3 regions of the Pantoea sp. E956-1 genome follow, and region 1 is predicted to be linked to each of the others. Evidence: predicted binding sites of a transcription regulator. Region 1 holds the regulator's gene; each other region holds the start of a gene.
What was found. The regulator CRP, encoded in region 1, controls carbon source genes, mostly activating them, when cyclic AMP is high. The targets are predictions, from matches to a motif close to ATGTGANNNNNNTCACAT.
Positions count from the first base shown of each region.

Region 2: a site for CRP is predicted at 1,910-1,927, ahead of glpT (glycerol-3-phosphate transporter). Genes of this name have one in related genera too.
Region 3: a site for CRP is predicted at 5,360-5,377, ahead of AC0T7J_RS17980 (CdaR family transcriptional regulator). Genes of this name have one in related genera too.

Region 1 covers NZ_CEUYZP010000006.1:214,902-221,725, reverse strand. The annotation lists gene AC0T7J_RS16325 (YheU family protein) at 1-4, shown strand, start outside; gene AC0T7J_RS16320 (phosphoribulokinase) at 66-935, shown strand; gene AC0T7J_RS16315 (OsmC family protein) at 1,548-1,952, opposite strand; gene crp (cAMP-activated global transcriptional regulator CRP) at 2,256-2,888, shown strand; gene AC0T7J_RS16305 (YccS/YhfK family putative transporter) at 2,946-5,021, shown strand; gene argD (bifunctional acetylornithine/succinyldiaminopimelate transaminase) at 5,023-6,243, opposite strand; gene AC0T7J_RS16295 (aminodeoxychorismate/anthranilate synthase component II) at 6,325-6,824, opposite strand, start outside.
Region 2 covers NZ_CEUYZP010000007.1:22,983-29,806, reverse strand. The annotation lists gene yigL (sugar/pyridoxal phosphate phosphatase YigL) at 1-392, shown strand, start outside; gene glpT (glycerol-3-phosphate transporter) at 442-1,782, opposite strand; gene AC0T7J_RS16795 (carboxylate/amino acid/amine transporter) at 2,157-3,020, shown strand; gene AC0T7J_RS16790 (YehS family protein) at 3,343-3,822, opposite strand; gene metR (HTH-type transcriptional regulator MetR) at 3,906-4,832, opposite strand; gene metE (5-methyltetrahydropteroyltriglutamate--homocysteine S-methyltransferase) at 4,977-6,824, shown strand, end outside.
Region 3 covers NZ_CEUYZP010000008.1:37,181-44,004, reverse strand. The annotation lists gene erpA (iron-sulfur cluster insertion protein ErpA) at 1-236, shown strand, start outside; gene AC0T7J_RS18005 (hypothetical protein) at 267-518, opposite strand; gene btuF (vitamin B12 ABC transporter substrate-binding protein BtuF) at 642-1,436, opposite strand; gene mtnN (5'-methylthioadenosine/S-adenosylhomocysteine nucleosidase) at 1,429-2,127, opposite strand; gene dgt (dGTPase) at 2,220-3,710, shown strand; gene degP (serine endoprotease DegP) at 3,845-5,290, shown strand; gene AC0T7J_RS17980 (CdaR family transcriptional regulator) at 5,475-6,632, shown strand; gene AC0T7J_RS17975 (DUF3461 family protein) at 6,693-6,824, opposite strand, start outside.

The DNA of each region.
Region 1 (6,824 bases):
CTGATGCACCCAACGGCATTTCGTGTTAACAATGCCTATTGCCCGACCTCACAGGGAGCTTTTCTATGTCTGCACGTCATCCCATTATCGCGGTGACTGGTTCCAGCGGCGCAGGGACCACCACCACCAGCGTGGCGTTTCGCAAGATCTTTCAGCAGCTCGATCTTCATGCGGCGGAGCTGGAAGGTGACAGTTTTCACCGCTTTACCCGTCCTGAAATGGATATGGCGATTCGTAAGGCGCGCGATTTAGGACGTCATGTCAGCTACTTCGGCCCGGAAGCCAATGACTTTGGCCTGCTGGAGCAGAGCTTTAAAGAGTATGGCCAGAGCGGACAGGGCCAGTCGCGTAAATATCTGCACACCTACGATGAAGCGGTGCCGTGGAATCAGGTGCCTGGCACCTTTACGCCGTGGCAACCGCTGCCGCAGAACACCGATATTCTCTTCTACGAAGGGCTGCACGGCGGCGTGGTAACGGCGCAGCACAACGTAGCAGAACAGGTTGATCTGCTGGTTGGCGTGGTGCCAATTGTGAACCTGGAGTGGATTCAGAAGCTGGTGCGCGATACCGGCGAGCGCGGCCATTCACGTGAAGCAGTCATGGATTCGGTGGTGCGCTCGATGGAAGATTACATCAACTTCATCACACCACAGTTTTCACGCACTCACCTCAACTTTCAGCGCGTCCCGACGGTCGATACCTCAAACCCGTTCGCTGCCCGCGCTATTCCGTCACTGGATGAGAGCTTTGTAGTGATCCACTTCCAGGCGCTGGAAGATATCGACCTCCCCTACCTGCTGGCGATGCTGCAGGGCTCGTTTATCTCGCACATCAATACGCTGGTGGTGCCTGGCGGCAAAATGGGTCTGGCGATGGAGTTGATCATGGGTCCGCTGGTGAAGCGGCTGATGGAAGGTAAGCGAATAGAGTAAGAGGTCAGCAAAAACCGCTCTGAGAGCAGATGTCTTTCACAAAGATGGTAAAACTGGTTTTCCTGCGGCTAAAGACTTACCGCTGAGCAGGCTTCAGGTAGCATACACCTTTCGCAAAGACGCAAAACCGCCATCCCTGGCAGGCTCAGCGCGGGCCATCCCTGGCCCGCGATGCTTTGCTACAGGTATATGCTCCCTTCACTTCCCGTCCGGCAACCGCATCCGGTTTCAGGAAGGTCGCTACAGACAACGCCTGGGCAGAAAGAATCTGGCAGCAATAGATAAGTTCAACACGCCGGGAACCGGGTCAGAAGAGGAAAGCGTCCCGCCGCCCGGATAAAAACGCCGGGAGCGTTTTTGAACAACGCAACGCGTTGGCCCGGTTACGGGCGCACCTCAGGGATGAGGTGCGTAATCGCGCGGGCCGGGCATGCCATGGATGGCGGCTTTTGCGTCTTTCCGATCTGACCCGGTTCCCTGCGCAGGCACAGTATCAAAGCGGATTCCCGATGCAGGCACAGTCTGACAGCAGAGCACGACAGATTTTGCCCGCGACCTTAAAAGATCCCTGCGGCTATTACAGCTCAATCACTAAAAGATCCCTTGCGGCTACTACAGCTCAATCACTTCATAGCTATGCGTAATGTTGACGCCTTTACCCAGCATGATGGCCACAGAGCAATATTTTTCAGCAGAAAGATCCACGGCGCGTGAGACCGCTTTATCCTGGAGCGCTTTGCCACTCACGATAAAATGCAGGTTGATGTGCGTAAAGATTCGCGGCGCCTCTTCACGACGTTCTGAAGTCAGTTTTACTTCACAATCAGCTACATCGTTGCGGCCTTTTTGCAGAATTGATACCACGTCAATCGCGCTGCATCCGCCCGCCGCCATCAGCACCATCTCCATTGGGCTGGGCGCTTTATCACCCGAATTTCCATCCATCAGTATCTGATGGCCGGATGAGGATTCTCCGAGGAATGTCAGCCCTTCTACCCATTTCACTCTTGCCTGCATGATTTTTGCTCCGGAATACGCTGTTTTGTCGCCAGAGTACGCTTTCGCCTGGTAAACAGCAATCCAGAGAAATCCGCCTGTAGCTGAAGCGAGACAACAGAAGACAGTCGGCAAAAGCTGTGCTACAAACAGTGCTGAAAATATTTTTCGTCACCCGATGGCGAAGCCGGGAAGAATGATGCGCACTGCGCCTGATGCGGCCCGAATAATTTCCTGAAATGGAAACGCTTGAAGCTTTCACCGCCTGACAGGGAAAACTGCCCCCTGTATTTTGGGCACGATTACAACAGAGGATAATAGCGAATGGTTCTCGGCAAACCGCAAACAGACCCTACACTCGAATGGTTCCTGTCCCATTGCCATATTCACAAGTATCCATCCAAAAGTACGCTGATTCACCAAGGTGAAAAAGCAGAAACGCTTTACTACATCGTGAAAGGTTCCGTTGCGGTTCTGATTAAAGATGAAGAAGGCAAAGAGATGATTCTTTCTTACCTGAATCAGGGCGATTTTATTGGTGAGCTTGGCCTGTTTGAAGAAGGCCAGGAGCGCAGCGCCTGGGTACGTGCGAAAAGCGCGTGCGAAGTGGCGGAAATTTCTTACAAGAAATTCCGTCAGCTGATCCAGGTTAATCCCGATATCCTGATGCGACTCTCATCGCAGATGGCGCGTCGCCTGCAGGTGACGTCTGAAAAAGTGGGTAACCTCGCTTTCCTCGACGTAACCGGACGTATTGCACAGACTCTGCTTAACCTGGCGAAGCAGCCAGATGCCATGACGCATCCCGACGGCATGCAAATTAAAATCACTCGTCAGGAAATTGGCCAGATTGTTGGTTGTTCACGTGAAACCGTGGGCCGTATTTTGAAGATGCTGGAAGATCAGAACCTGATCTCCGCACACGGCAAAACCATCGTCGTTTACGGCACCCGCTAATTCCTGTCACCCACGGCGTGATGGCAACATCACGCCGTTATTGTTTGTGTTGGGCCGATGTGGCGTCGAATTATTTACCATCCTGAAGTTAACTACGCCTTGCGGCAAACGCTGGTGCTCTGTCTGCCCGTGGCACTGGGCTGGCTGGCTGGCGACCTGCAAAAAGGTTTGCTGTTCTCATTAGTGCCCGCCTGCTGCAACATCGCCGGTCTGGATACCCCGCATAAACGCTTCTTCAAACGCCTGATTGTTGGCGGCAGCCTGTTTGCCCTCGGCAGCTTTCTGATGCAGTGGCTTACTCTGCATGCTATCCCTCTGCCGCTGATCCTGTTCGCCATGCCCTTGCTGCTCGGCGTCACTGGTGAAATTAGCCCGCTGCATGGTCGTCTGCTGCCCGGCACCCTGATCGCCGCCATCTTTACCCTGAGCCTGATTGGCCGCATGCCAATCTATGTCCCCCCGCTGCTCTATATCGGCGGCACGCTGTGGTACGGGCTGTTTAACTGGTTCTGGTTCTGGCTGTGGAAAGAGCAGCCAATGCGCGAAAGCCTGAGCCTGATCTACCGCGAGCTGGCTAACTACTGCGACGCCAAATATACCCTGCTGACGCAGCTGACCGATCCGGAAAAGGCGCTGCCGCCGCTGCTGGCACGCCAGCAGAAAGTGGTCGATCTGATCAACACCTGTTATCAGCAGATGCACATGCTGTCGGCAAGCCGCGATCACAGCCATAAACGGCTGACGCGCGCCTTTCAGGTGGCGCTGGATCTGCAGGAACATATCTCGGTCAGCCTGCATCGGCCGGAAGAGGTGCAGAAACTGGTCGAACAGAGCCACGCTGAAGCGGTGATCCGATGGAATGCCAAAACCATCTCGGCCCGGTTGCGGGTGCTGGCGGATGACATTCTCTATCACCAGCTACCCGATCGCTTTGCGATGGATAAACAGCTCGGCGCGCTGGAGAAAATCGCCCATCAGCATCCCGACAATCCGGTGGGTAACTTCTGCCTTTACCACTTCAACCGCATCGCGCGGGTTCTGCGCACCCAGAAACCCCTTTATCAGCGCGATCTGATGGCTGACCGCCAGCGCCGTCTGCCGCTGTTACCGGCGCTGCGCAGTTATCTCTCGTTCCGCTCATCGGCCCTGCGCACTGCCGGCCGCTTTGCGGTGATGCTGATGCTGGGCAGCGCGCTGGCGCTGTTCTTCAACATCCCCAAACCCTACTGGATCCTGATGACCATCATGTTCGTCAGCCAGAACGGCTACAGCGCTACCCGTGTCCGCATTCAGCACCGGGCACTGGGCACTTTTGCCGGTCTGGTGATCGCGGCCGCCACGCTGCGCATGGCGGTGCCGGAGTCGCTGGTGCTGCTGATCATGCTGGCGATTACCTTTATCAGCTATCGCTTTACCCGCCAGTTCTATGGCTGGTCGATGATTGGCTTTACGGTCACGGCGGTTTACTCGCTGCAATTGCTGTCGCTGAATGGCGCGCAGTTTCTGCTGCCGCGACTCATGGATACGCTGATGGGTTGTCTGATCGCTTTTGGCGGGATGCTGTGGCTGTGGCCGCAGTGGCAGAGCGGCTTACTACGGCAGAACGCCCATGACGCACTGGAAACCTATCAGGATGCGCTACGGCTGTTGCTGGGTGACGAACAGTCACCAGAGAAACTGGCTTATCAGCGGGTGAAGGTCAATCAGGCACACAATGCGCTGTTTAACTCACTGAATCAGGCGATGCAGGAACCCGCGTTCAACTCCCGCTATCTGAGTGATATGCGGCTCTGGGTCACGCACAGTCAGTTTATCGTCGAGCATATCAACGCCATGACGATTCTGGCGCGTGAGCACACCATGCTCACTGCGTCGCTGGCTGAGCGTTACCTGCAATCCTGTGAAATCGCGCTGCAGCGGTGTCAGCAGCGGCTGGAATATGATGGGGAAAGCTCACAGGTGAACCTGCTGGATGACCTGGAAAATATCAGTGAGGGACCGATAACGGTGGTGGAGCAGCATGTACGGCGCATTCTCGATCATCTGAGCGTGATGTACACCATTTCATCGCTGGCGTGGAACCAGCGGCCGCAACATGGCCGCTGGCTGATCAGACGCTTACGTAAAAACTAAGCTAGCCGTTGAGCACGTTGCCGACGGCCGTGGCGAAGCGGCTCATGCCCTCTTCGATATCGGCAGGCTCAATGATCAGTGACGGGGCAAAACGCATCACGTCGGTTCCGGCAACCAGCACCATCACGCCTTCTGCGGCCGCGGCATTCAGGATGTCGCGTGCTTTACCGGCATGCTGCGGTTTCAGCGCCGCGCCAATCAGCAGCCCCTTGCCGCGAATATCGCTGAAGAGATCATACTTCGCATCGATGGCCTGCAGCGCCGTGACAAAGTGCTGACGACGCGTCTCAACGCCTGCCAGCACGTCCGGCGTATTGATAATATCGAGCGCGGTTTCGGCAATAGCGCAGGCGAGGGGATTACCGCCATAGGTAGTGCCATGCACGCCCGGCGCCATCGTCGAGGCGATCTCGTTAGTGGTCAGCATGGCGCTGACCGGGAAACCGCCGCCCAGTGCTTTGGCTGAGGTCAGAATATCGGGCTGGACGCCATAATGCTCATAGGCGAACAGCTTGCCGCTGCGCCCCATGCCGCTCTGCACTTCATCCAGCACCAGCAGCGCCTGATGCTGATCGCAAAGCTCACGCAGTCCCTGCATAAATTCCTGCGTTGCCGGCACGACGCCGCCCTCACCCTGAATCGGTTCAACCACAATGGCGCAGGTGTGATCGTCAATCACCGCTTTCACTGCGTTCAGGTCATTGAATGGCACATGGACGATATCCGCCGGTTTAGGCCCGAATCCGTCAGAATATTTTGGCTGTCCGCCGACCGTGACGGTAAACAGCGTCCGGCCATGGAAGGCGTTATGAAAGGCGATGATCTTACTTTTGAATGGGCTGTGACGTTTGCAGGCGTAATAACGTGCCAGCTTAAAGGCAGCTTCGTTGGCTTCAGCGCCGGAGTTAGCGAAGAAGACACGCTCAGCGAAGGTCGCCTGAATTAACTTACTGGCAAGACGCAGCGCCGGTTCATTGGTGAAGACGTTGCTGGTATGCCACAGCGTCTCGCCCTGACTTTTCAGCGTCTCCACCAGCGCAGGATGGCAGTGTCCAAGTGCGGTGACGGCGATACCACCTGAGAAATCGATATACTCTTTGCCCTGCTGATCCCATACACGACTGCCCTTGCCTTTTACCGGCACGAACTGCGCAGGTGCATAAACAGGCAAAATAACGTTATCGAACGTCTCCCGCGTGACCGCAATTTTTTCCGCTGCCATTAGTGACTCCATTTAAATGATTATGGTGATGCCTTGAAATAATAATCATAAAATATGCATAAAAAATCACTCAAAGGCAACTTATTGCTCAAGGAAATTACGCAGCAGCTGATGTCCCTGCTCGCTGAGAATGCTTTCGGGATGGAACTGCACGCCTTCCAGCGCCAGGGTTTTATGGCGGAATCCCATAATTTCGTCAGGCTCGCCGTCACGCACCGTCCAGGCAGTCACCTCAAAGGCATCAGGCAGGGAGTCACGTTGTACAATCAGGGAATGGTAGCGGGTTACGGTCAGTGGATTATTCAGATTGCGGAACACGCCCTGGCCGGTGTGCTGAATCGCAGAGGTTTTGCCGTGCATCACCTGACGTGCACGCACGACCTGCGCGCCATACGCCTGCGCAATCGCCTGATGACCCAGACAGACGCCCAGCACCGGCAGCTGACCGGCGAAATGCCGGATCGCCGCCAGCGAAATGCCTGACTCCGACGGCGTGCAGGGACCAGGCGAGATCACCAGATGAGTCAGCGGTAATGCCGCCATCTGCTCCAGCGTGATGGCATCATTACGCACCACCTGAA
Region 2 (6,824 bases), on a different contig from region 1:
GTCTGCTGCCAACCGATAACATCAGCAAAGTCTTCTTCACCTGCGAAAATCCCGAGCATCTGATCCCGATGGAGCAGGCGATTGAAGCGCGCTGGGGCGATCGGGTTAACGTCAGTTTCTCGCTGCCTACCTGTCTGGAAGTCATGGCGGGCGGCGTGTCGAAAGGGCATGCACTGGAAGCGGTTGCGAAAACGCTGGGCCATTCGCTGGACAGCTGTATCGCCTTTGGCGACGGCATGAATGATGTGGAGATGCTGAGCATGGCGGGTAAAGGCTATATCATGCAGAACGCCCATCAGCGGTTGAAAGATACGCTGCCGGAGCTGGATGTGATCGGTTCAAATGCCGATGATGCCGTGCCGCAGACGCTGCGCACGCTCTATCTTGCCTAAGGCGTCTGCGAAAAAAAGGGCCGGATATCCGGCCCTTTTTTTATTGCCGTCAGGCAAGGGTCTTTTTGTGTTTGTGTTCGCTGACCATGGTCAGTAATAGCAGGATAACCGCCAGCACACAGCCAGCAATCATCACCATGAAGCCGCCGTCCCAGCCGAAGTAATCGACGGTGTAACCGACAATGGCGCTGGCCGCCACCGAGCCACCCAGGTAGCCGAACAGGCCGGTGAAGCCCGCCGCTGTCCCCGCCGCTTTTTTCGGGGCCAGTTCGAGCGCATGCAGACCAATCAGCATCACCGGACCGTAGATCAGGAAGCCAATTACGATCATACAGGCCATGTCGACGCCAGGATTGCCCGCCGGGTTGAGCCAGTAGATCACGGTCGCGATGGTCACCAGCGTCATAAAGAACACCCCGGTCGCACCGCGATTACCGCGGAACACTTTGTCCGACATCCAGCCGCACAACAGCGTCCCTGGAATCCCCGCATATTCATACAGGAAGTAAGCCCACGACGATTTATCCAGCGTGAAGTGTTTTACTTCTCTGAGATAGGTCGGCGACCAGTCGAGGATGCCGTAGCGCAGCAGATAGACAAACACGTTGGCCAGTGCGATGTACCACAGTAGCTTGTTCGGCAGCACATATTTCATGAAGATCTGTTTTGCCGTCAGCTCCTCTTCATGGCTGGCATCGTAGTCAGGAGGATAGTCGTTTTTATACTCTTCAATCGGCGGCAGACCGCAGGATTGCGGGGTATCGCGCATCAGGGCAAAAGCCAGAATCGCTATGGCAATCGCGCCAAACGCCGGCATATAGAGTGCCGCTTTCCAGTCGTTAAACCACGCCATACCGAGCAGGAACAGCAGAGGCGGAATACCGCCGCCCACGTTATGGGCGCAGTTCCAGATCGAGACGATCCTGCCGCGCTCCTTTTGCGACCACCAGTGAACCATGGTACGTCCACAGGGTGGCCAGCCCATGCCCTGGAACCAGCCGCAGATAAACAGCAGCACGAACATCACCATAATGCTGGAGGTGGCCCAGGGGACGAATCCCATGATCAGCATTACTGTCGCGGCCAGAATCAGACCTGCCGGTAAAAAGACGCGCGGGTTTGATCGGTCAGAGACCGAGCCCATGATGAATTTTGAAAAGCCGTAGGCAATGGAGATGCCGGATAGGGCAAAACCGAGATCGCCTCGTGAAAAACCCTGCTCCACCAGATAGGGCATGGCGAGGGCGAAGTTTTTTCTGACCAGATAGTAGGCCGCGTAACCAAAGAAGATCCCGATGAAAATTTGCCAGCGCAGACGACGGTAGAGCGGATCAACGTGATCCTCCGCCACCTGCGGCTGACGTGGTGCAGGTTTAAAAATGCTCAGCATCAGTGAGGCCCTCCAGGGCACATTATGGTTTTTAATTCCCAGCAGGTTGGGGCAGGAAAAGAGCAGAAGAAAATGGACGCAGAATGTTCCATTTCGCGCAAAGAATAGTGTTAGTTGCAGAACGTTACTGTGATGAATGACACATTTGTTACAGTTTTATTACAACTTAGAGCGGAAGTGATCATGCGATGGATCATTTCGCGCATTTTATCTGGCTGAAAGATCTTTCTGTAGGCAGTTATATCAGGAGGCAAAAGCCCTTTTCCGATGGACATGCTGATCGCCTGGTTTGTAATCAGATGTCAACCAGATTTCACAGCCTGATGGCAGCACATTGTTTACACTGACGGCCTGTTAATTTCGGGATCGTCGCCGTGTTTTTATTGATTATTACCACCATCCTGTGGGCCTTTTCGTTCAGCCTGATTGGCGAATACCTTGCCGGGCAGGTGGACAGCTGGTTCTCTGTACTGATGCGACTGGCGCTGGCTGCACTGGTTTTTTTACCTTTCCTGCGCTGGCGTGGTCATCGCCCTTCAACGCTGTTGCTTTACATGCTGGTCGGGATGCTGCAGCTGGGCGTGATGTATCTGCTGAGTTTCGAAGCCTATCTCTACCTTAGCGTGTCGGAATTCCTGCTGTTTACGGTGATGACGCCGCTTTATGTGACGCTGATTTACGATCTGATCAGCCGTCGTCCACTGCGCATCGGCTATATCTTCAGTGCACTTCTGGCTGTGGCAGGTGCGGCGATTATTCGCTATGACAAAGTCAGCGATCATTTCTGGTTTGGTCTGCTGTTAGTGCAACTGGCAAACATCTGCTTCGCGGCGGGAATGGTGGGCTATAAGCGTCTGCAGGAGACCCGCCCGATGCCGCAGCACGCGGCCTTCTCCTGGTTCTATCTGGGTGCGGTGTTGATTGCGGTGATCGCCTGGTGTGCCTGGGGCAATCCGCAGAAGTTGCCAACCACCCCATTGCAGTGGGGCATTCTGGTCTGGCTGGGCATTGCGGCTTCCGGTCTCGGCTATTTTATGTGGAATTATGGTGCGACCCAGGTCGATGCCGGCACGCTGGGCATTATGAATAACATGCACGTTCCTGCCGGGCTGCTGGTGAATCTGGCTATCTGGCAGGAGAAACCGCACTGGCCAGGCTTTATTGCGGGCGCACTGGTGATCCTCGCCTCGCTGTGGGTGCACAAGCGCTGGGTGGTGGGGCGCAGTGAACGATCATAAACAGGGCGGCAACAGTGGTGCGGCCTCCCGGGCTGGCGCGTCCGATCGCGAAGGAATCTTACAGGATGGTTCAGAAACGCGCCCGGCGCTTTTTTCCCCCTGCGACGAATGCTCCACCGATGACCCGCTTTCACTCCCAGGGCTGGCCTGGTGTTGCTGATTAAAAAGCCATTAAGAAGCTTGAGGGAAGAGGTGGCGCAACTGAGGAGCAAAGCGTCCGAGCCAGGGATGGCGAGGCCGTGCTGCATGGATGCAGGCTTTCTTTGCGATCAGATGCGCCACTTCTGACCACGCAGGTACCCGAAGCGATCAGCAACAGACGTTAAGCGGGCTTCTCACTCTTAGGACGCTGAATCATCGCCAGCCCTTTCAGGAAGTTACGCAGAATCTGATCGCCGCATTCGCGGTAGTTCTTATGATCAGGTTTGCGGAAAATCGCACCAATCTCAGCCTGTGAAACGGTAAAATTCACGCGCTTCAGTACATCAGGAATGTCGGTGGTTTTCAGATCAAAAGCGATGCGCAGCTTTCTCATGAAGATGTTGTTGGTCATCTTGCGCTCAATCGACGGTGCGGGCGCATCTTCACTTTTACCGCGACGGTAGAAGATCAGGCCATTCAGGAAATAACCCATCAGCACATCGGGGCAGGGACGGAACGCAGCATCGTCATCTTTTTTCAGCCACGCCTGAATATCCGCCAGCGGCACGTCACATTGCGCCAGCGCAAAAATCTCCACCATTTTGGCATCGCTCAGGTTGAGCATGTAGCGCACGCTGCGCAGAATATCATTGTTAGTCATGGTGAAATCTTCTCGTGGTCAGTCGACAGGCTGCGCATTATAGGGGATTTTGCCCGCCTTCGCGCAGGTTTGTGCCCGCCAGATTACCGCTGCAACACCGCACCGGGCAGCGCGGCGTCGCGCACGAAAGGCAGATGCTCACAGGCATGCTGACGGGCAAAGCGGATAAACGCTTCCAGCACCGGCTGACGTTGCTCCCCTTCGCGCACGGCCGCATAAAGACGGCTCCACAAGCCATCGCCCAGCGTGCGGGTGACCACCAGACCCTGCTTCTCAAAACTCTCCACCACCCAATGCGGCAGCGCGGCAATCCCCATACGTGCAGAGACCATCTGAATCATCAGCAGGGTGTTATCCACACTTTTCAGTGCCGGACTGACGCCTGCGGGCTGCAGGAAGTGACGCCAGATATCCAGGCGCTGACGCTGCACCGGATAGATCATTAACACCTCATCGGCTAAATCTTCCGGCGAAATCTGCTCAACCTGCGCCAGCGGGTGATCCGTCGCCAGCACCAGCCGCACTTCATAATCAAACATTGGTGAGTAGAACAGACCCGAGCGCGCCAGGATATCGGAGGTCAGCACCACATCCAGCTCACCCTGTTGCAGGGCGGGTTGAGGATCAAAGGTCACGCCCGATTTGAAATCCATCACCACCTGCGGCCAGCTCTGGCGGAATTTATCCAGCGCGGGAGTCAGCCACTGGATGCAGCTATGGCACTCTATCGCCACCCGCAGCGTGGTCTGATGCGGCTCATGGCAGGCCTGCAATGCCTGCTGAATCTGCGGCAGCACCTGCTCTGCCAGTTGCAGCAGAATATCGCCCTGCGGCGTAAAACGTAGCGGCTGACTTTTACGCACGAACAGACGGAATCCCAGCCGCTGCTCCAGATCGCTGAACTGATGAGACAACGCCGATTGTGTCTGATGAAGCTGGGCCGCCGCCGCCGCCAGCGATCCCGTATTGCGCAGAGCCTGAAGCGTCCGCAGGTGCTTGAGTTCGATCATGAGAGTCCTTCACATCGAAAATGAACATATTGCGCTTGAGCAACATACATTACCCGCAGAGTATAGCAGTGTAAACATCTGGACGGCTAAACATCTTTGGCTGCCCATTTAAGCCAAAGTGAAAGATTATCTGGAGAACAGTACATGACTATCCTCAACCATACCCTGGGCTTTCCCCGAATTGGCCTGCGCCGTGAACTGAAAAAAGCACTAGAGAGTTACTGGGCTGGCGACAGCACACAGCAGGCGTTACTGACGACGGGGCGAGAGCTGCGCACGCGACACTGGCAACAACAGAAAGAGGCGGGCGTCGATCTGCTGCCGGTCGGCGATTTCGCCTGGTATGACCATGTGCTGACCACCAGTCTGATGCTGGGCAACGTGCCCGCGCGTCATCAGAACAAAGCCGGCACCGTGGACCTCGACACCCTGTTCCGCCTGGGACGCGGTCGTGCGCCGACCGGCGAGCCTGCGGCGGCGGCAGAAATGACCAAATGGTTTAACACCAACTATCACTACATGGTGCCGGAATTTACCCAAGGTCAGACGTTTAAACTGACCTGGACCCAACTGCTGGACGAGGTGGATGAGGCACTGGCGCTGGGACACAACATCAAGCCAGTGCTGCTGGGGCCGGTGACGTATCTGTGGCTGGGTAAAGTGAAGGGCGAGCCGTTTGAACGTCTGTCGCTGCTGGAGGGGATTCTGCCGGTCTATCAGCAGGTGCTGGCGGAACTGGCAAAGCGCGGCATCGAATGGGTACAGATTGATGAACCCGCCCTGGCACTGGAGCTGCCGCAGACCTGGCGTGAAGCCTTCCAGCCGGCGTATGACGCACTGCAGGGTCACAGCAAACTGCTGCTGACCACCTATTTTGACAGCATCGGCCAGAACATTGATGTGATTCGTGCGCTGCCGGTGCAGGGGCTGCATGTCGATCTGGTCCATGGTCGTGATGATATTCATCAGCTGAATCAGCAACTGCCCGCCAGCTGGCTGCTGTCACTCGGCGTGATCAACGGACGCAACGTCTGGCGCGCCGATCTGAGCAACTGGTTCAGCCGTTTGCAACCGCTGACGAAAGCGCGTGAACAGGTGTGGATCGGCTCCTCCTGCTCGCTGCTGCATAGCCCTATCGACCTGAGCGTCGAGACCCGTCTGGATGATGAAGTCAAAAGCTGGTTCGCCTTTGCACTGCAGAAATGTGCCGAGCTCTCGCTGCTGAGTCAGGCACTCAGCAACAACGATGCAACGGCGCTGGAAGCCTGGAGCGCACCGGTACACGCCCGTGCTCACTCCCGCCGCGTGCATAATGCGGCGGTGGGCCGGCGTCTGCAGGCCATTACTTCACAGCACAGTGAACGCCAGAGCGCTTATCCGGTGCGGGCGGTCCTGCAGCGTCAGCGATTCAATCTGCCAGCCTGGCCCACCACCACCATCGGCTCTTTTCCGCAGACCACGGAAATTCGCGGCCTGCGCCTCGACTTTAAACAAGGCCGGCTCGACAGCAACCATTACCGCACCGGCATCGCGGAGCACATTAAGCAGGCGATTCTCGAACAGGAGCGGCTGGGGCTGGATGTGCTGGTTCACGGTGAAGCGGAACGTAACGACATGGTTGAGTACTTCGGCGAACATCTGGAGGGGTTTGTCTTCACACAGAATGGCTGGGTTCAGAGCTACGGTTCACGCTGTGTGAAACCGCCTGTCATCATCGGCGATATCAGTCGTCCTGAGGCGATCACCGTCGAGTGGGCCAGATATGCCCAGTCGCTGACCGATAAACCGGTAAAAGGGATGCTAACGGGCCCGGTAACCATCCTCTGCTGGTCATTCCCGCGAGAAGATGTGTCACGTGAAACCATCGCGAAACAGATCGCGCTGGCGCTGCGTGATGAAGTCGAAGATCTGGAAAATGCGGGCATCGGGATTATCCAGATTGATGAGCCTGCACTGCGTGAAGGTCTGCCGCTGCATCAGTCTGAATGGGCT
Region 3 (6,824 bases), on a different contig from region 1:
TCACCGGTGGCGGTTGCAGTGGTTTCCAGTACGGCTTCACCTTTGACGATCAGATGAATGATGGCGACATGACGATTGAAAAGCAGGGCGTCTCACTGGTGGTTGATCCGATGAGCCTGCAATATCTGGTGGGCGGTTCAGTGGATTACACGGAAGGTCTGGAAGGCTCACGCTTTATCGTGACCAACCCGAATGCCAAAACCACCTGTGGCTGTGGCTCTTCCTTCAGTATCTGATGATGCAGGCCGTCATACAGACGGCCTCGTTTACCATTCTATTGTGACCAGCCGGTTACTTTGCTTCACACTTCCCTGCGATTGAATCTGGCCGTTTGTTACGCGCGGCTGCGCGCTTGCCTGTCTGCCGCAGTTGATCTGCGGTGCGGGCTGACCGTTAGCCGTGTTGATTTCACAGCGTGAATAGATGACAAGCCTGGCGCCAATAGAGCCATTTATCGATCCTGCAAAAGCAGAACCGGCGATCGACAGCCCTATGGCCAGCAGCAGTGCTCTGGTCATATAAGGTTCCTGGTGTTTTAAAAAAGCGCCGGGGCGCTAAAAGGACGGCGAGCATACGTGGCGCGTTCGTCTCTGGTATTGATCAACGGCAAAAATCGCAGCGACTTTAATCAATTCGCCGATTTATTCATCGGGATGCAGGGCCGCACAGAGTTGCTGCGCGGCTAGCAGCAGTCGCGGGCCTGGCCGGCTAAGCCAGTCCTCGTTGATGGCGATCACCGGTACATCCAGCTGCGGTCGCCAGAACACCCGGATGTTTTCCGCCTGCTGCGCACTGCCACCCGTCACAACGGCCTGAGGATGGCGCATCAGCACCTGCTCACGGCTGACCTGCGGCCAGCTGACGCGGCTGTCAGCAAAGATATTCCTGCCACCACATAACGTAATAATGTCATTCTGCAGCGTGGCTCTGGCGGCGGTAAACAGGGGCTGCTGACCAAACTGCAAAAAAAGCGGAACCGCAGTCAGATGAGCATAGCGCTGACGCAGCGCGGCTTCCTGCTGACGTAACTGGTGGGCAGCGCGAGTTGCCTGCTCCGGTCTGGGGCTCCAGTGGCCCAGATCGGCCAGCGCCGTGAACATCTCATCCAGCGTCAGCGGATCAATCCATTTCACCGGCACGCCGAACTGCTGTAGCTGGTCAATCTGCCGCTGCGGATTACCGCCTCGCCAGGCTAATACCAGATCCGGCTTGAGCTGCAGAATACGTTCAGCCTTGATGCCCTGCCAGTTTGCGACCTGCTCAATCTGTTTCGCCTGCGGCGGATAGTCGGACCAGGCGCTGACCGCAATCGGGGTAATCCCGGCAGCAAAGGCGAGTTCGGTAAGGTGAGGGGAGAGGGTAATTACGCGTGGCGGGGAAGCCAGCAGGCTGCCGCTCAACAGCAGCAGCCAGCAGAGGAGTCGCGTTTTAGCCACGCGCCAGATGCGCCAGCAGGTTCTCCACCATCAGCGATGATTGCTTCGCCGCCACGCTTAAGAACTCATCAAAGCTGAGGTGAGATTGCTTATCGGCCACGTCGGAGATGGCGCGGACCACCACAAAAGGCACCTGGAACTGATGACAGACATGGCCGATAGCGGTGGCTTCCATCTCAACGGCAATCGCCTGCGGGAACAGATTACGAATGCGCGCCAGCGGTTCGGCACCATTGATAAAGGCATCACCGCTGACCACCAGACCGCGTACGGCATTCAGATCCAGCTGCTTAATGCAGGCTTCTGCAGCGGCAATAAGTTTGCTGTCTGCCACAAATGCGGCCGGACAACCCGCCATCTGACCCGGCTCATAACCAAAAGCGGTGACGTCAGCATCGTGATAGCGCACTTCATCTGACACCACGATATCGCCGACGCTGAGCGACGGCGCTAAACCGCCAGCCGAACCGGTGTTGATCACCACATCCGGCTTGCAGAGTTGCAGCAGCAGCGTGGTACCCAGCGCGGCAGAAGTTTTACCAATGCCCGATTTCAGCAGAGCCACTTCAACGCCCTGCAGGGTGCCGGTATAAATTTCACAACCCGCCAGTGTCAGCGTTTGACGGTTTTCAATTTTGTCGCGCAGCAGTGTGACTTCCTGCTCCATGGCGCCAATAATGCCTGCTTTCATAGTGAGTTCCGCTAATGTAAAGAATCAAAATTTAGGGCATAGTCTACCATGGCATTCAGGGGATTAATTCACGAAAAAATAAGGGGTAATCCATGTCAGCGATCAATTTCAGGAAGAAGATCAGCTTCTCGCGCCCTTATAACAGCCGCAAGGATCCGGAAGGCGAATATTACATTACGCGCCATTTTGAGAGCGATCGTGGTCGGATTATAAACTCCGCCGCCATCCGGCGTTTGCAGCAAAAAACACAGGTGTTTCCGCTGGAGCGCAACGCTGCTGTTCGTTCCCGCCTGACGCATTCGCTGGAGGTGCAGCAGACCGGGCGTTACATTACCAAAGAGATCCTGCAAACCCTGAAGATGCAGGGCGGGCTGGCGCAGTATGGTCTTGATGAACTGGAAGGCGCGTTTGAAAGTCTGATTGAGATGGCCTGCCTGATGCATGACGTCGGCAATCCACCCTTTGGCCATTTTGGCGAGGCGGCGATTAATGACTGGTTTGAAGAGAACCTCTCAGCCGAGCTGGTAGATCCGCTGGTGGCCGGCGTGGAAGGAGAAGCACAGCGTAAAGCCTTTGATCAACTCAACGCCATGATCCGTCAGGATCTCTGTCACTTTGAGGGCAACGCGCAGGCAATCCGGATGGTGCATACGCTGCTGCAACTGAATCTCAGTTATTCTCAGGTCGCCTGCATCCTGAAATATACCGCGCCTGCCTGGTGGCAGGGGGAAAAGCCCGCCGAATTTAGCGTACTCATGAAGAAGCCTGGGTTTTATCTCTCTGAGCAGGATTATATTGCCGACCTGCGTGCTGCCACCAATATGGAAGAACATCACCGCTTTCCGCTGACTTATATAATGGAAGCTGCGGATGATATCTCCTATTGTATTGCCGATTTGGACGACGCTGTAGAAAAAGATATCTTTAATGTTGAAAGCTTGTATGAGTTCCTGAATAAAGCCTGGGGGCCGGTTAAAAATAATGACGCTTTCAGCCGGACTATTGGCGAAGCCTGGCGTGAAGCCTGCAGTAAAAAACGCCGAAGCCGCAGCGATCAATTTTTTATGTCATTGCGCGTAAATGTTCAGAGCGTACTGGTAAGCTATGCGGTGAAACGTTTTGTTGATAATCTGCCTGCTATATTCGATGGAAGTTTTAACCATGCGCTACTGGAAGATGAGGGTGAAGAGGGGCGCTTACTGCTATTGTTTAAAACCGTTGCGCGCCAGCAGGTCTTTAATCATTCTGAAGTCGAGCAGCTGGAGTTACAGGGTTATCGGGTCATTAAAGGGCTGCTGGAGATCTATCAGCCGCTGATGCGACTTAATTACGAAGCCTTTACCACGCTCATAAATGAAGATTTCCTGCGTCAGCATCCGATTGAAACCCGGCTTTTTCATAAGCTCTCCGGTAAACACCGTAAAGCCTATTTGCATAAGATGCGTAATCTGGTTGTCGAACATAAATATCAGCGTCTGTTGTGGGAGCGTTATTATCGCTGCCGGCTTATTCAGGACTATATCAGTGGCATGACCGATCTCTATGCCTGGGATGAGTACCGGCGACTGATGGCGGTAGAATAAGCCGCCAATTGTAAAGGGCGCGAATAAATTTTTACCTTTGCCTTAAACTTTTAAAGGAACTTCGCGCTAAAACATTTATCTCACCTTTCGACCACAGCAATGGTCTGAACAGTAATCTTATAGAGAAACGAAAAATGAAAAAAAAGACCTTAATGTTAAGTGCGCTGGCGTTGAGCCTGAGCATGGCGCTCGCCCCTGTTACTGTTTCTGCTGCGCAAACGGCCTCTTCCGATAGCCAGCAACAGCCAAGTCTGGCCCCCATGCTGGAGAAGGTGATGCCGTCTGTGGTCAGTATCAGCGTTGAGGGAACCACCACGGTGAAAACCCCGCGTATGCCACAGCAGTTTCAGCAGTTCTTTGGCAACAATTCACCATTCTGCCAGGACGGTTCCCCCTTCCAGGGTTCACCAATGTGCCAGAGCGGCGACGGTTCAGGTGGTAACGGCGGCGCGCCAGCCCCTGATACCCAGCAGGAAAAATTCCGTGCTCTGGGATCGGGCGTTATCATTAACGCTGAAAAAGGCTACGTGGTGACCAATAACCACGTTGTGAATAATGCGACCAAAATTCAGGTACAGCTCAGCGACGGTCGGCGCTATGACGCAAAAGTGATCGGTAAAGATCCCAGCTCTGACATTGCATTGATTCAGCTGCAGGAAGCCAAAAATCTGACCGCAGTGAAAATTGCTGACTCTGACAACCTGCGCGTCGGCGATTATACCGTGGCGATCGGCAACCCTTATGGCCTGGGTGAAACGGTGACCTCAGGTATCGTCTCGGCGCTGGGACGCAGTGGTCTGAACGTGGAAAACTACGAAAACTTTATCCAGACGGATGCGGCGATTAACCGGGGCAACTCCGGTGGTGCGCTGGTTAACCTCAACGGTGAACTCATCGGGATTAACACCGCCATTCTGGCGCCGGACGGCGGCAATATTGGTATCGGCTTTGCTATCCCCAGCAACATGGTGAAAAATCTGACGGCTCAGATGGTCGAGTTTGGTCAGGTAAAACGCGGCGAGCTGGGCGTGCAGGGGACGGAGCTGAACTCAGAACTGGCTAAAGCGATGAAAGTCGACGCACAGCGTGGTGCCTTTGTGAGCCAGGTGTTGCCAGACTCGGCTGCCGCAAAAGCGGGTATTAAAGCGGGTGACGTGATTGTCTCGATGAATGGCAAACCGCTGAGCAGCTTTGCTTCGCTGCGTGCGGAAGTGGGCTCACTGCCGGTTGGCACCACCCTGAAACTGGGACTGCTGCGTGACGGCAAACCGGTCGATGTCTCTGTTCAGTTGCAGCAGAGCAGCCAGTCAAAAGTGCAGTCCGCGACCATCTACACCGGCATCGAAGGCGCCGATCTCAGTAATATCGAAGCAGGTGCTAAAGGTGTTCGGGTTGATAACGTGAAACCGGGCAGTGCCGCGGCGCGTATCGGTCTGAAAAAGGGCGATGTTATCCAGGGCGTTAATCAGCAGGTAGTCACCAACCTGGGTGAACTGCGCAAAGTTCTCGACAGCAAGCCGTCCGTTCTGGCGCTTAATGTGAAACGCGGCGACAGCAACATCTATCTGCTGATGCAGTAAGCGAACAACAATGGATTAAAAGGCGGACTGTGGTCCGCCTTTTTTATGTCCGCTCTGTGCCTCGTCAGAGTGTGATGCTCACCGCAAATTCGGCAAATGACAGCCTGGCTCTGTGCAATTGCACAATGTTCTGCATGCTGTGCATGCGTATTCTGTTTCTCCCCCTCTTTTTCAGGAGTAATGGATGGCTACCTATCACCTTGATGCCCGGCTGGCACAGGATATCGTGGCGCGCACCATGAAAATTATTGACAGCAATGTCAACGTGATGGATGCGCGGGGCCGGATTATCGGCAGCGGTGACCGGGAACGTATTGGGGAGTTGCACGAAGGTGCACTGCTGGTGCTCTCTCAGGGACGCGTTGTCGACATCGATGAAGCCGTGGCTAAACATCTCCATGGCGTGCGGCCTGGCATTAACCTGCCGCTGCGCATTGATGGTGACATCGTCGGGGTGATCGGCCTGACCGGTGAGCCGCTGGCGCTACGGCATTATGGCGAGCTGGTCTGCATGACCGCGGAAATGATGCTGGAGCAGGCCCGGCTGCTGCATATGCTGGCGCAGGACAGCCGTCTGCGTGAAGAGCTGGTGCTGAACCTGATCCGCAGCGATACTCTCTCGCCACAGCTGACCGAATGGGCGCAGCGGCTCGGCATCGATCTCAATCAGCCGCGTGTGGTCGCCGTGGTGGAAGTGGACAGTGGTCAGCTCGGGGTCGACAGCGCGATGTCAGAGTTACAGCAGCTGCAAACGCTGCTGACCACGCCGGAGCGGGACAATCTGATCGCGATTGTGTCACTGACCGAAATGGTGGTGCTGAAACCGGCCCTGAATGGGCATGGGCGTTACGATCAGGAAGATCATCGCCGCCGCGTAGAGCAGTTACTACAGCGGATGAAAGAGAGCGGTCATCTTCGGATGCGTATCGCGCTGGGCAACTTCTTTACCGGACCCGGCAGCATCGCACGCTCCTACCGGACGGCGCGTACCACCATGATGGTGGGTAAACAACGTATGCCTGAGGTGCGCAGCTATTTTTATCAGGATCTGGTGCTCCCGGTGCTGCTCGACAGCCTGCGGGGTGGCTGGCAGGCCAATGAGCTCGCCCGGCCACTGGCGAAGCTTAAGAGCATGGATAACAACGGCTTACTGCGCCGTACGCTGATCGCCTGGTTCACCCACAATGTCCAGCCGAGCGCCACCGCGCGTGCGCTGTTCATTCATCGTAATACGCTGGAATACCGGCTGAACCGGATTTCTGAACTGACCGGGCTGAATCTTGGCCATTTTGATGACAGGCTGTTGCTCTATGTGGCTTTGCAACTGGATGAGCAGGGCTGATGTGCAGATTTGCGGCATAAAAAAGGCCAGCAATGCTGGCCTCTCTCGGCGGGCAGGAAATTAACGACCGTTACGGGTTAATTTTTCCAGATCCGATTCAATTTCAGTAATCTTGTGGGAAACCACGCTTTCCAGGTGACGCAGGTCATCCAGAATTTTGCGTTTAAGATCCACTTCAACCTGATCGCGCTG